Regions from separate parts of the Paenibacillus sp. FSL H3-0302 genome, predicted to be linked through region 3. Evidence: riboswitches for the same ligand, from Rfam matches in the RefSeq annotation. Region 3 holds a riboswitch; each other region holds the start of a gene.
What was found. Region 3 has a riboswitch for cyclic di-GMP ahead of MHH50_RS01930 (anti-repressor SinI family protein). Riboswitches for the same ligand answer to the same signal wherever they lie in the genome.
Positions count from the first base shown of each region.

Region 1: another riboswitch for cyclic di-GMP. It lies ahead of MHH50_RS04770 (glycosyl hydrolase); the one in region 3 lies ahead of MHH50_RS01930 (anti-repressor SinI family protein).
Region 2: another riboswitch for cyclic di-GMP. It lies ahead of MHH50_RS10615 (DUF6612 family protein); the one in region 3 lies ahead of MHH50_RS01930 (anti-repressor SinI family protein).

Region 1 is NZ_CP150284.1:1,117,766-1,122,055, forward strand. It holds gene MHH50_RS04765 (sugar phosphate nucleotidyltransferase) at 394-1,767, shown strand; cyclic di-GMP riboswitch class I at 1,904-1,983, shown strand; gene MHH50_RS04770 (glycosyl hydrolase) at 1,996-3,546, shown strand; gene MHH50_RS04775 (glycosyl hydrolase) at 3,698-4,290, shown strand, end outside.
Region 2 is NZ_CP150284.1:2,428,840-2,433,129, reverse strand. It holds gene MHH50_RS10625 (CapA family protein) at 1-233, shown strand, start outside; gene MHH50_RS10620 (NADH-dependent flavin oxidoreductase) at 312-1,433, opposite strand; gene MHH50_RS10615 (DUF6612 family protein) at 1,588-2,436, opposite strand; cyclic di-GMP riboswitch class I at 2,554-2,645, opposite strand; gene MHH50_RS10610 (RNA polymerase sigma factor) at 2,849-3,367, shown strand; gene MHH50_RS10605 (DUF4179 domain-containing protein) at 3,351-4,290, shown strand, end outside.
Region 3 is NZ_CP150284.1:433,797-438,086, reverse strand. It holds gene MHH50_RS01945 (signal peptidase I) at 1-200, shown strand, start outside; gene MHH50_RS01940 (TasA family protein) at 291-899, shown strand; gene MHH50_RS01935 (helix-turn-helix domain-containing protein) at 1,069-1,398, shown strand; gene MHH50_RS01930 (anti-repressor SinI family protein) at 1,506-1,661, opposite strand; cyclic di-GMP riboswitch class I at 1,689-1,773, opposite strand; gene MHH50_RS01925 (2-oxoglutarate dehydrogenase E1 component) at 2,244-4,290, shown strand, end outside.

The DNA.
Region 1 (4,290 bases), 680 kb from region 3:
CTGCCTCCCCCGGAGCAGAAACAAATCTTTAGAAAAACGTGCTTGCTTCCGGCTGGTACAGCCCGGTACGCACGGATCAAGTATTAAGAAGAAGTTGGTTAGGTTAAGAACGGAAAGGGAATTTGGAACTGTAGAAACGGAGTGTTCGCCCGAAAGATTTCCGTAGGAAAGCTAGCTTCGAAAGCATATGCTATCCTCGGATTTCTACCGCGAGAAGCGGTTCAATCAGGAAATCTGAGGATAACAGCGATCGGAAGTCCAAAATCCCTTGGAGTGGTTTCTACCTAACAAATTTTTTTAGTGCATCCGCTCGAAATAAGGCTAAGTGGAAGCTGACGTTTTGATAACAATTCAAATATGCTCGATTTCCATAATTCAAGGAGGGTTCATTCTATGAAAATGGTACTTCTATCAGGCGGTTCAGGTAAACGGTTATGGCCGTTGTCCAACGACTCACGTTCAAAGCAATTTCTAAAGGTACTTGAAAGCCCTCAAGGTGAACCAGAATCCATGGTACAACGTGTCTGGAGACAGCTGGAGGAAGCAGGGATGGCAGAATCATCTTATCTGGCCACCGGCCGTGGCCAAGTAGAAATGATACAAAGCCAACTGGGAAGTCATGTGCCGATTATCGTTGAACCGGAGCGTCGGGATACTTTTCCGGCTATCGCCTTAACAGCTACCTATCTTTATTCAGTGGCAGGTGTTTCTCCAGCGGAGACGGTAGCAATATTGCCTGTTGACCCTTATGTAGAAGCATCTTTTTTCGATACCATAGCTATGCTTGAGGGGACCATGCTGGAAAGTGGAGCAAATCTGGCTCTAATGGGTGTTGTTCCTGAACATGCCTCAGAGAAATACGGATATATTATTCCTACCACCGAAGAGGCGGGGGAAAATGGTTTTATGAAGGTGAGTCACTTTCAAGAGAAACCAGACCGCATACAAGCAGAACAGCTCATCGAACAAAATGCCTTGTGGAATTGCGGAGTGTTTGCCTTCCGCTTAGGGTACTTGTTAGATATTTTGCAGCGTAAAGGGTTGCCTTTAGGATATGAAGAATTGCAGAAGCAGTATAAGCTATTGTCTTCCATCAGCTTTGATTATGAAGTGGTGGAGAAAGAAGAACATATTGTGGTGCAGCCGTATGATGGATTCTGGAAGGATCTTGGAACGTGGAATACGCTGACAGAGGAAATGAGCAGCAAGCATGTAGGAAAAGGTTTTGTGACGGCGGATTCTGAGGGGACTTGCTTGATTAATGAGCTGGACATTCCGATTACGGTAATTGGTGCGAAGGATCTGATCATTGCGGCTAGCCCGGATGGGATTCTAGTTACCCATAAAGCTGAGAGCCCACGGATTAAAGAAGTGCTGAAGACCTTTGAACAAAGACCGATGTACGAGGAACGCCGTTGGGGCCATTACAAAGTTATTGATTATGTGAAATATGATGAAGGCAATGAAGTGCTGACCAAACGGATTTTTATATCCGAGGGGAATAATATCAGCTATCAATTACATCGCAAGCGTAGTGAAATTTGGACAATCGTCAGCGGCGAAGCAAGTATTGTGCTGAATGAGAAAAAACATAATGTGAAGGCTGGGGACGTGGTACGTATACCGGAAGGAACGAAGCACGCGATCCTTGCTTTGACGGATGTTGAGTTTATAGAGGTACAGACGGGGTCTGAATTAGTAGAAGAAGATAACATACGTATTACTTTAGACTGGAATGATATAGAACTACAACAATTCATTTCATAGGTCTAACCTATCTATTTAACCAATTCAAAATTTCTTGAAACAGGTAAATTGACTCAATTATCAAAAAAAGTCATAAAAACACTAAATATATCATTAATTGTCGTCGATACTTACGGTAAGAGAGATTATTTCTCTTAAATTGAAAAGGCAAACCTATCGAAAGGTAGGGACGCAAAGCTATAGGGCCTTCGAAAGAGTGGCAGCCTGGCTACCGAAAGGGAGATTATTTTGAAAGCTTACCGTACGTATCGATTGTTTGGTGCATTTCTGTCACTCGTCCTGTTTCTGACTGCACTTCCGCTTGCTGTTGGAATTTCGCCGTCTGTTGTCATAGCTGCTTCAAATTCTGGAACGCCAGTTACCCCAGGTGCCTCACCTGAAGCCGTAAAGCTGCTTAACTATTTTTACTCGATCTCAGGAAAAGGTATTATTGCCGGTCAACATGACTATTTAGAAAGTCCAGATGAAATTAACAATATGCTGAAGGGAACCAGCGGGCAATATGCGGCTCTTCACGGTTATGAAATGGGTGCGATCAGTGGTCAGTCCGAAGCAACGATGGCTTGGCAACGTCAAAATGTGGTGAACAGCGCCATCAACTGGAATAAAGCGGGCGGGATCGTAGCTATGACTTTTCATGCTAACCTGCCGGGCACCTCTTATGACTGGGATAATGTGAAAAAAACACTTAGCCAGAGTGAGTTCGATAGTTACGTTACACCGGGTACCAAGCAATATAACAATCTGATCGCTGAGCTTGATAAGGTGGCCGTCTCTTTAAAAAGCTTGCGCGATGCCAATGTTCCGGTGCTTTGGAGACCCTATCATGAAATGAACGGGAACTGGTTCTGGTGGGGGAAGAAAAATAACTTTTCTAAACTATGGAATATTATGTATGACCGTTTTGTTAACGTTCATAAATTAAATAATTTGTTATGGGTATGGAGTCCGAATGCTCCCAATGTTTGGTCAGATCCTTATGCGCTAACTTATCCAGGTGCTGATAAAGTAGATATTCTGGCAGCAGATATATACGAAAATGATTACCAGCAAAAATACTATGACAGCTTATTGAGTCTAGCCGCAGGCAAACCGATTGCGATCGGGGAAAATGGTGAAATGCCTAATCTGGAGAAGCTTCAGCAATCGCAAAGTAAATGGACGTATATGATGAGCTGGGGAAAAATGCTTTACGAGAATAACAGTGCAGACACAATCAAAACATTTATGAATAGCAACTATACCCTGACCAGAGATAAATTAAATACTGGTCTGGCACCGACACCTAGCGCCGCACCAGCGCCGGCACCTTCCGAAGAAGAGGGGGAGGCAGCAATTCCTCTCGCGAAGGGGCTTGCAGGAGAGTATTACAACAACATGCAGTTGTCGGGAGCAGCAGCTCTTAACAGAACTGATGCAATAATCGATTTCAATTGGCGGCAAGGCTCGCCGGATGCCGCCCTCGGGATTGATCGGTTCTCCATACGTTGGAGCGGTAAAATCAAGCCATTATATAATGAGCAATATACATTTTACACTACCTCAGATGATGGTATCCGTGTCTGGGTGAATGGGGAATCCGTGATTGATAGTTGGACTAAGCAAAGTGGTACTGAGCGTAAGGGCACTATAACGCTGAAGGCTGGCCAGCTATATGATATCAAGGTGGAGTATTACGAGAATGAAGGCGATGCGAGAGTCCGCTTGATGTGGGAAAGTGCTAGTCAAGCTAAAGAGACAGTTCCAGCAAGTGCACTTTTTCTTCCGGATGTCTCCTGATTGATGAAAATTAAAGGTCGATCCTTAGTGGCTCTGCGTTATTGCAGAGCTACTAAGCTATAGTCCTCATTAGGTCAGAAGACGATTGTCCGATAACAGGTATGTTTTTAACACCTGTGGAGGCAGTACAGCTACCGAAAGGAGGATTTATTTGCGTAAATATTATAAGAAAAACAGATTGTTGTTTACTATGTTACCGGTCTTTATTATTTTTTCCTTGCTGCCTTGGGGAGAGGTTAAAAGTCTTCCGAAGGCTATGAGTGTTTCTTCCTCCCTACCTCCGGCTATACCAAGTAATCCTTCGGCTTCTGAAGAAGCCAAGCAACTACTAAGTAATTTGGTAAATCTACGTGGCAAAGGGCTCTTGTCCGGCCAGCATGATTATCTAGAAAGTCCAGATGAACTGGTTCATAAGCTGAAGAATACTTCGGGACAAAATGCTGTTCTACATGGTTATGAATTAGGGGCGATTAATAATCAATCCGAAGAGACGATCGCAGAACAGCGGCAAGCTGTTATAGACAGTGCAATTGAATGGCATCAAGAGGGTGGCATTGTAGCGATGACCTTCCATCAGAGCTTACCGGGAACCTCTCCAGAGTGGTCCAATGTAAACAGAAGTCTCAGTCAAGAGAAATTTAATGCTTATGTTACACCTGGGACAGCTCAGTATAAGAGGCTAATCTCAGATCTAGACGAGGTTGCTGGATATTTGGGTCAGCTGCGTGATGCCGGAGTTCCGGT
Region 2 (4,290 bases), 2.0 Mb from region 3:
GTATCATTCTTACGCTTAAAATAAAGAAGGATGAAAAAGGACACACGAGTATAACTAACGTAGGTTACATCCCGACTTGTGTAGATCGAAGAATAAAAAGCGGCAGGAAAATTACAGAGATCATCCCCATCCGCGACGCATTAAAGAGAAGCGACACCGACATAAAAACAGAACGGCGAAATCTCATGAATCGAATGTTGAAACATACGACAACAATCTTAAAGAGGGAATAGAGTCGTTACAGAAAAATAACGTTCCGCGGAATTTACCGCGGAACGTTATAGATTTAGACCTCAAAACTGTGTTTGGGTTTAGCGTAAACGATCAGGCATCATTAATTTAAGGAATTCTAGAATACCATTCTCTACTACAAGTTCTTCTCTATCTTGATCAGCAAGTACTCTTCTGATGATATCTTCTTTACCCTCCAGCACTTTACTTGTCCAATGAGGATCAATGATAAGAGATCGTCCTACTGCTACTAATTCAGCATTTGTCAACGTGTCCTCTGCGTCCTGTTTGGTACGGATATCTCCTACCCCAATTAAAGGTACACGGCCATTGATTTTCTCATGTACATATTGCAGGATTGATTTTTCTTTAAAATCTTCTGATGCAGATACTTTCTTAAAATCCCCTAATGAAATATGCAGATAATCCAGCTTTTTATCAGCTAATTTATCAATAAGATAAAAGGTATCGGTGATTTTAATTCCAGGCTCTTCATATTCTTCTGGAGAAAAACGATACCCGACAATAAAATCCTTAACCTTTGAATTGTCAACGACAGCAATAACTGCATCCACTAATTGGTTAATGAAATTAAATCTTTTCTCTAAGCTTCCGCCCCATTGATCTTCACGACGGTTGGAGTGTGGAGAGAAGAATTGTTGGATTAAATATGTGTTTGCTCCATGAATTTCTACCCCGTCAAATCCAGCTTGAATAGCACGTTGAGTCGCTTTTTTAAAATCCTCAATTACACCGAAAATTTCATCTTCTGTTAATGCTCTTGGAATTTCTGCATTCGGGCGTTCGGCAGCAATGGCGCTGGAGGAAACGGGTTGTACGCCACGCAATATTTTTGAATCTGTCATTCTTCCTGCATGGAATAGCTGTAAAATAGCCTTTGTTCCATTTCGTTTAATAGTAGATGCTAATCGGCTGAGGCTAGGAATAAATTCATCGGAGGAAACACTAAGTTCACCTTCCCATCCTTTTCCACCCTCTTGTACATTTGCTGCCGCAGTGATGACCGCACCTACTTCGCCCGTTCTTAGCGAATAGTATTTCAATTCATCTTGTGTTACTACACCGTCATAAAAGCTCATTCGCGTGGTCATTGGAGCCATAACCACTCGGTTTTTTAATGTCAGCCCTCTGCGAAAAGTTAATGCTGTGTCTAGTGCTATCATCTTTTTCCCAACTTTCATTAAATTATATTTAGATAAATTATTATATACATGCGCATACATATAAATTACAGCAATGATTTATTCTTGTCAACTAATAAAGAACTGCTGTTGGATACAACAAAAAGCGCTGTTCCGCTGAACAGCGCTTTTCGCTCGTTATGAATCGTCCTTATTATTCTAGTTCGGCCGGTTTTACAATGGCTGCACCTTTATTATTTTTGGAATATTTAGCTTCGATTTTCGTGGTGTATGTATCTTTGGCTCCATCACTTACCAGCACATAACTCAGATCGACTATCAGCTTTTCCGTTTGCCAGGTCTTAGTATTGACGAATAATTTCCACGTTACGCTTTTGGGTTGAACTGTCTCTCCATCCCAGAGGTTCTCCTGGTCATAGAGTTTGATTATCCCCTTAGCTGCTGTCGGATCGGTTACCGTGAATTGTAAGACTGTTTGTGCGCCAGCAGTGCTGACTTTCATGGATTTTTTATAACTTTTGACCGAATCAAGCATGGAAACAGGATCGTATTGGCCTTTAGAGTAAAAGGCATCCCATTCCGTTTTCTCCAGTCCAAGCCAATATTGTGCATCAGGATCGATTGGCTCCCCGTCATCGTCGTAACCTTCATCTTCAGATTCATCGATCAGTTCACTTCCGTCTACAAGATAGTAAAACTCCTTGTCATTGGCATATAGACTGTACGATGTTTCTAAAAGACTACTAGCGACAGTGCCTGCTGCGGCAAAATTCGGCAGACGGTTGATATCCAGCTTCAGAGTGTTGGTGTTGCTGATACGCACCCCGCCGCTTTGAATATCCTGTTTTTTGGTCACATCCAGATGGAAATTCTTTATTGCTTTGGAGGCTGCCGTTACTTTGTTGATCATCTGATCCGCGGTTACTACTGTTGAGGTAGCTGCTGACACTACTCCTGGATTAGACATCCATCCGATCGTTCCGGACAGCAATAAAGCACCTACTGCCAAACTAGTACCTATTGTTTTGAAAAAACTGTTCATGTACTTCCCCTTTCGGCCCCTTGCGATAATGTAACGCCGTATAGGTCGAAATAATAAAAGAGCTCAAAATAGACTACATATTCTTAGAGCTATCCTTTATGCTTCATAAGACATCCCTATGGCGGCCTGGCGATCATTTCCTTCTGTCGAAAGGCTTTAGACCCATGGCTTTGTGTCATCATCTTTCGATGATTTTACCTTTAACGCGGACATTCAATTAGTTTTAATAGATTACGGACGCATGTCCCACCGCTAATTTTATCATGGTTATAATTACCTGTAAACGACTTATCTTCCATTCGAATTCGCTATGATACTCAGAAGAAATACTACAATCAAAATGAAAAATGAACGATTACATACGCTTATAAGTCTTATTAATGAGAACAGTAAAGACAGGGGGTGCAGCAAAATGAGTGACCGGGAAATTTTCGAGCTCTATAAAGAACAAGTATATTATTTTTGTTACTACTTAATGAAAAATCAGGCAGATGCGGAGGATATTTCCCAAGAGGTATTTGTAAAAGTTATCTTAGCGGATAAGTCGAAGGTAAGAAACTTGAAAGCTTGGATTTTACGAATTGCTTCGAATGAGTGCAACAGTGTGATCAAAAGGCGTAAGACGGGGTGGATGAAAGAAGTACGTAATTATTTACTATCCAGGTCTGAGGAATCAAACCCTGTAGAAAAACGTTTGGATCGACAGGAAACTAAAAAAGAATTACAAGGGTTATACAGTCAGCTTTCCGACAAAATCAGAATGGTAGTAGTCCTTCGTTTTATAAACGAATTGACTGTACCCGAGATCTCTAAAGTTATGAGCATACCCGAAGGAACTGTAAAATCCAGACTGAACAAGGGACTTAAAATACTAAATAGAATGGGTGGAACCCAACTAAAGGAGCTGAATAGTAATGAGTCTGTATATTGAAAAAGATAAACATATTCCCCGACCGGATTATGATTTGATGTGGACTGCCATAAAACAAGAAGCTTATACACGTCAAAGAAATCTGCATGCCTCCCAGAATACTCCTAGGTCTAATAAAAAGGTTATTCCTATCAGTATTGTCTTCTCTTGCCTCTTACTTGTAGCCATTCCTGTATTCGCTAGTATGACGATTAATTGGGATAAAATTGGTGGTCGAAGTGTGAGCAATGCATTAAATAACGGCATCGGTCAACAGTATAATCTTCAAACTTCCAGTTCAGGAGTAACAATGAATTTGAACGGTGTTGTAACTGATGGAGAAAAAATGAAAATGCTGTTATCACTTGATACTAAATCTGATCTATCCAAATATACTGGATTTGCTACAGAGGAAAACATCATGACTAGTGAATCCGGTGCCAAGGCAAAGGTATACGGTTATTTAGAATACGATCCTGAAAGCCAGAAACTCATTGGAGTATATGAGACACCCGATACATTAAAGGATGATAAAAAGGACTACAGGTTTGAAGCACGGAATCTCATTTTTTACAGTGATCGGAATATTCCCTTACAATCTAATCATCAAGCAGGGGATACTATCAATACTGGAGTTAAGCAATATCCAAGCCTTCAAATCGAATCCGTTCGATATGTTTCCAATCAAACCATTATCCGTTACAAAGTCGCTGCATCACCATCTGACTTAGGACGGGGTAACCCACATTTGGTAGTTAGTACTGGTGGTCAAGAGAATGAAGCAATTCCAACCATCATGCCTAACGAAGGATCGGATTTATTTATTGAACAGGTTTTCAATATAACTGAATCAGATTGGAAGGAAGCTAGTCTTCATTTTAGTTACATTGAAGAAGCGAAACGATTTTCAGGTACGTGGAAGTTCGATTTTAAAGCAGATGGAC
Region 3 (4,290 bases):
CCGGGGTCACTGTACCCTATGTCGGTTACGCTATGAATTTCGCGGTTTCCAAAGCTGGAAGTGTAGTCCTCATGATCGTGCCTGGCTTGATGCTTCTGCTCTATGCTCTGTATACCTCTTGGAAGGCTGTAGCTGCATTAGAAAAGAAAAATGCTGCCCTACTGCCAGCCTCACCGCCCCCAACAGAAACACAGCCCTAAGTTGATTGTCCACTTCCGCTTACGAACCGGAAGATACAATATATAAATTTTATAAAAAATTCAAACACAAATTTGAGGAGGAATTTTATTATGGGTATCAAGAAAACATTGGGTCTTGGCGTAGCATCTGCAGCACTGGGTTTATCATTAATCGGCGGAGGAACCTTCGCATACTTTAGCGACACTGCGCAAAGCACAGCTACATTCGCAGCGGGCACGCTCGATCTGAACTCCGACCCTTCTGTCATCGTTAATATTCCTAACCTGAAACCAGGTGATACTGTAACTAAATCCTTCAAATTGAAAAACGATGGTTCGCTCGATATCGGATCTATTATTCTGAATACATCGACTCAAATCACGGATGCTAAAGGAGATAACTACCTGGATTTAGCCGAGTTCATTAAAGTTAAATTCCTTAGAAATAATGATAAAGGAGTACCTATCGTCTCTCCTGAAAATGTAGTTTATGAGACTACACTTGCTGCTTTAAAAAGTCAGCATCCGGATCTCGTAAAAAATACAGGTTGGGATCAACTCTTTACCGAAGCATCCGGTATTAAAGCCGGTACCAACGACAGCTTCTCCGTCCAATTCGAATTTGTGGAAAATAACCAAGATCAAAATATTTTCCAAGGCGATAGCTTAACACTGACTTGGGATTTCGTAGCTAAACAAGGTGCGAAAAAAGACTACTAAGATCAATAAAGTAATTTAATAAAATACTCGAAGAGCAGCAGATCCTGAATCCGGCCACGGATAAGCAGATTGCTGCTCTTCTCTTTACAATAAACTTTGTCCGATTTATTGATATTTGCTATACTAATAACAAAAATTACGGAGGGGCGTCAGCATAGTGCCACAGAATATGGGCCAACGTATCCAGCAGCTCCGCCTAGACAAGGGTTTCTCCCTATCTGAGCTTGCGGACAGAGCAGATGTAGCTAAGTCGTATCTTAGCAACGTGGAGAGAAACATCCAATCCAATCCATCCATCCAGTTTATCGAAAAAATCGCTGACGCGCTTCAGGTATCCATTCATGCCCTACTCTATGGAGAACCCAATGATGCAGAGGAATCACATTTAGATTCGGAATGGTTCCGATTGGTGCAGGAAGCTATGGACTCAGGCATTAGCAAACGCGAATTCAAAGAATTTCTGGACTATCAGAAATGGAAGCTCGATCAAAAGGATTAATACTTCCTACTAATCTGGTACGATCCTCTCTTCTACTAAATCATATCGAAAAAGGACACAGCGAAGAACCGCTGTGCCCTTTTTCGATATGTAACCCCTCTAATGTATTACTGCACGATCTGCACAGTTTTCTCATGAAAGAACTGGCGGATTTCATCTGCCTTAATGCCAGCCTTCTTAGCTGCTAATAATAAATGTACCCACTCTTGATCCAGATCAATAAACTGCTGTTCTCTGTTGCTACCCTGGTTGGACTTTTCCAAAAAATCTCCCCCTAAGATTTTACGTCCCCAGGCAATCCGGCTGTCATAGTATCTCTACCTTAGACCCGCGACTTTGTGCCCCTGCCTTTCGGCAAGTTTACCTTTTACTGGACCCTTTTCACGAAAGGATCTACTTAAAAAACTATAAAATTACTATCTGCAATAACATTATACAAAAAGAAAGCGGAAAAGTGTGTCGATTCCTGGTTACTTTCTATTTTAAAAACGAAAAATAAAAGATTTTTTTTCAAAGATCTTGTCCGATTATCACGATACTCGTCCGTTACATAAAATAAATTGTACTAGCAAAATAAATATTTACTGACCTAATAGTTAAAAATAAGGATAATAGAATCATTTTAATAGGCCTTTAGAATGGGTAATGAGAAGAAACACCCTTCTTTTCATTAGAACAAGCTAACCCATACCATTTTGCGAACGTATTGGACGAAAGAATGAATTGATTACAGTGGCCGAAAGTAGCACAATAAGATGAGAAATGAAACCGCAATCATCACAGCTCCAGTAAGCGTTGACACAAAATGTCACGTATGGAGTTCATCCGTTAAGGAGGATGTATTCATGGCAGCCAAAGAGCCCTATAACGAATCCATTTGGAGTAAGTATTACGGACCCAATTTAGGCTACATTCAAGAAAGATATGAACAGTTTGTGAAAGATCCCTCCACCGTAGAAAATAATTATCGCGAGCTTTTTACAAATTCGGGACCTCCTCCCCTAACTCCGGATAGCGAACCGGCTCCTCAGCCGCGCATCTCGGGAGACACCGAATGGCTTAGAAAAGCAGTAAGAGCTTCCAAGCTAATCGCCAATATTCGTATATATGGCCATATGGCCGCTGAAATTGATCCGCTGGTACGCGATCAGAATCCCATGGCAAAATATCTTGAGCTTGAAACCTATGGGCTGACCCGCGAAGACCTGATCGCACTGCCTGCCACGCTTATATGGGAAAATGCGCCGAATGATGTGCATACCGGATGGGATGCCGTGCAACGTATGCGTCAGGCATACACCAAGACTATCGCCTATGAATTCGGGCATGTGCATGAAGAAAAAGAACTGCAATGGCTAAATAGACAGGCAGAATCCACCAGCTCACCAGCACCCCTAAATAATACAGAACGCAAAGAGCTCCTGAACCGCCTGATTCAGGTAGAGCAATTTGAAACCTTCCTCCACAAGACTTTTGTAGGTCAGAAGCGTTTCAGTCTTGAAGGCAATGATGCTCTTGTGCCGATGTTAGATGAAATCGTACGTGCTGCTGCACATGACGGTGCGGAGCATATTTTGATGGGCATGGCGCATCGCGGCCGCCTCAACGTTCTTGCACATATTTTGGGCAAACCTTATGATATCATATTTTCAGAGTTTCATCATTCTCCGAACAAGGAGCTTTTCCCTTCCGAAGGCTCCACAGGCATTAACTATGGTTGGACAGGTGATGTGAAATACCATCTCGGTGCAGACCGTGCTGTCCGTGAAGGAGAAACCGTACGCACAAGAATAACACTAGCGAATAACCCAAGTCACTTGGAATTCGTCAATCCTGTCGTGGAAGGTTTCACTCGTGCCGCACAAGAAGATCGGAGCACTGCAGGACTGCCGAAGATTGATACCAGTAAAGCTATGGCGGTGCTGATGCATGGCGATGCTGCTTTTCCAGGTGAAGGAATTGTTGCAGAAACGCTTAATATCGGCAAACTTCAAGGTTATCAAAATGGTGGGACGATCCATATCATTGTTAATAACCGAATTGGTTTTACGACTGAAAGTGAAGATTCCCGTTCTACGCATTATGCGAGTGACATCGCCAAAGGGTATGAAATCCCAATAGTCCATGTCAACGCTGATGACCCAGAGGCCTGCGTAGCAGCTGTACGTTTAGCTAGCGCATACCGCCATCAATTCAAAAAAGATTTCGTAATTGATCTCATCGGCTACCGCCGTCATGGTCACAACGAAATGGATGATCCTGAAACCACACAACCTATTGTCTACGGCAAGGTTCGCAATCATCCAACCGTCTACAAGGTTTATGCAGAGAGACTGAAAAACGAAAAGGTTCTTACCGCCGAAGACGTACAAAAGATGAATGCTGAAGCAGAAAGCGTATTGCAGCGTGCGTACGATACTATGAAGGAAGGCAATCATAAGAAAAAAGAACCCAAAGCCTTCATTCCTCTACAAACGGACCGCGCAGCGGCAAACACTACAGCGGTATCCATCTCCAGCCTGCAGGAGATCAATCGTGAACTGTTGACGGTTCCTGCTGGATTCCAGGTTTATCCGAAGCTGGAGCGCATTTTACAACGTCGTAAAGATGCACTGAATGAGGGTGAAAAGGTCGACTGGGCACTAGCTGAAACATTAGCCTTCGCTACCATTCTGAAAAATGGAACGCCCATCCGACTGAGCGGTCAAGATGCCCAGCGCGGAACCTTCGCACATCGCCATCTGGTGCTGCACGACAGTAAAACAGGAGATTTATTCTCTCCGCTGCATCAGCTAAGCGATTCCCGTGCCTCCTTTGGCGTATACAACAGTCCATTGTCAGAGGCATCAGTATTAGGCTTTGAATATGGTTATAATGTGTTTGCACCGGAAA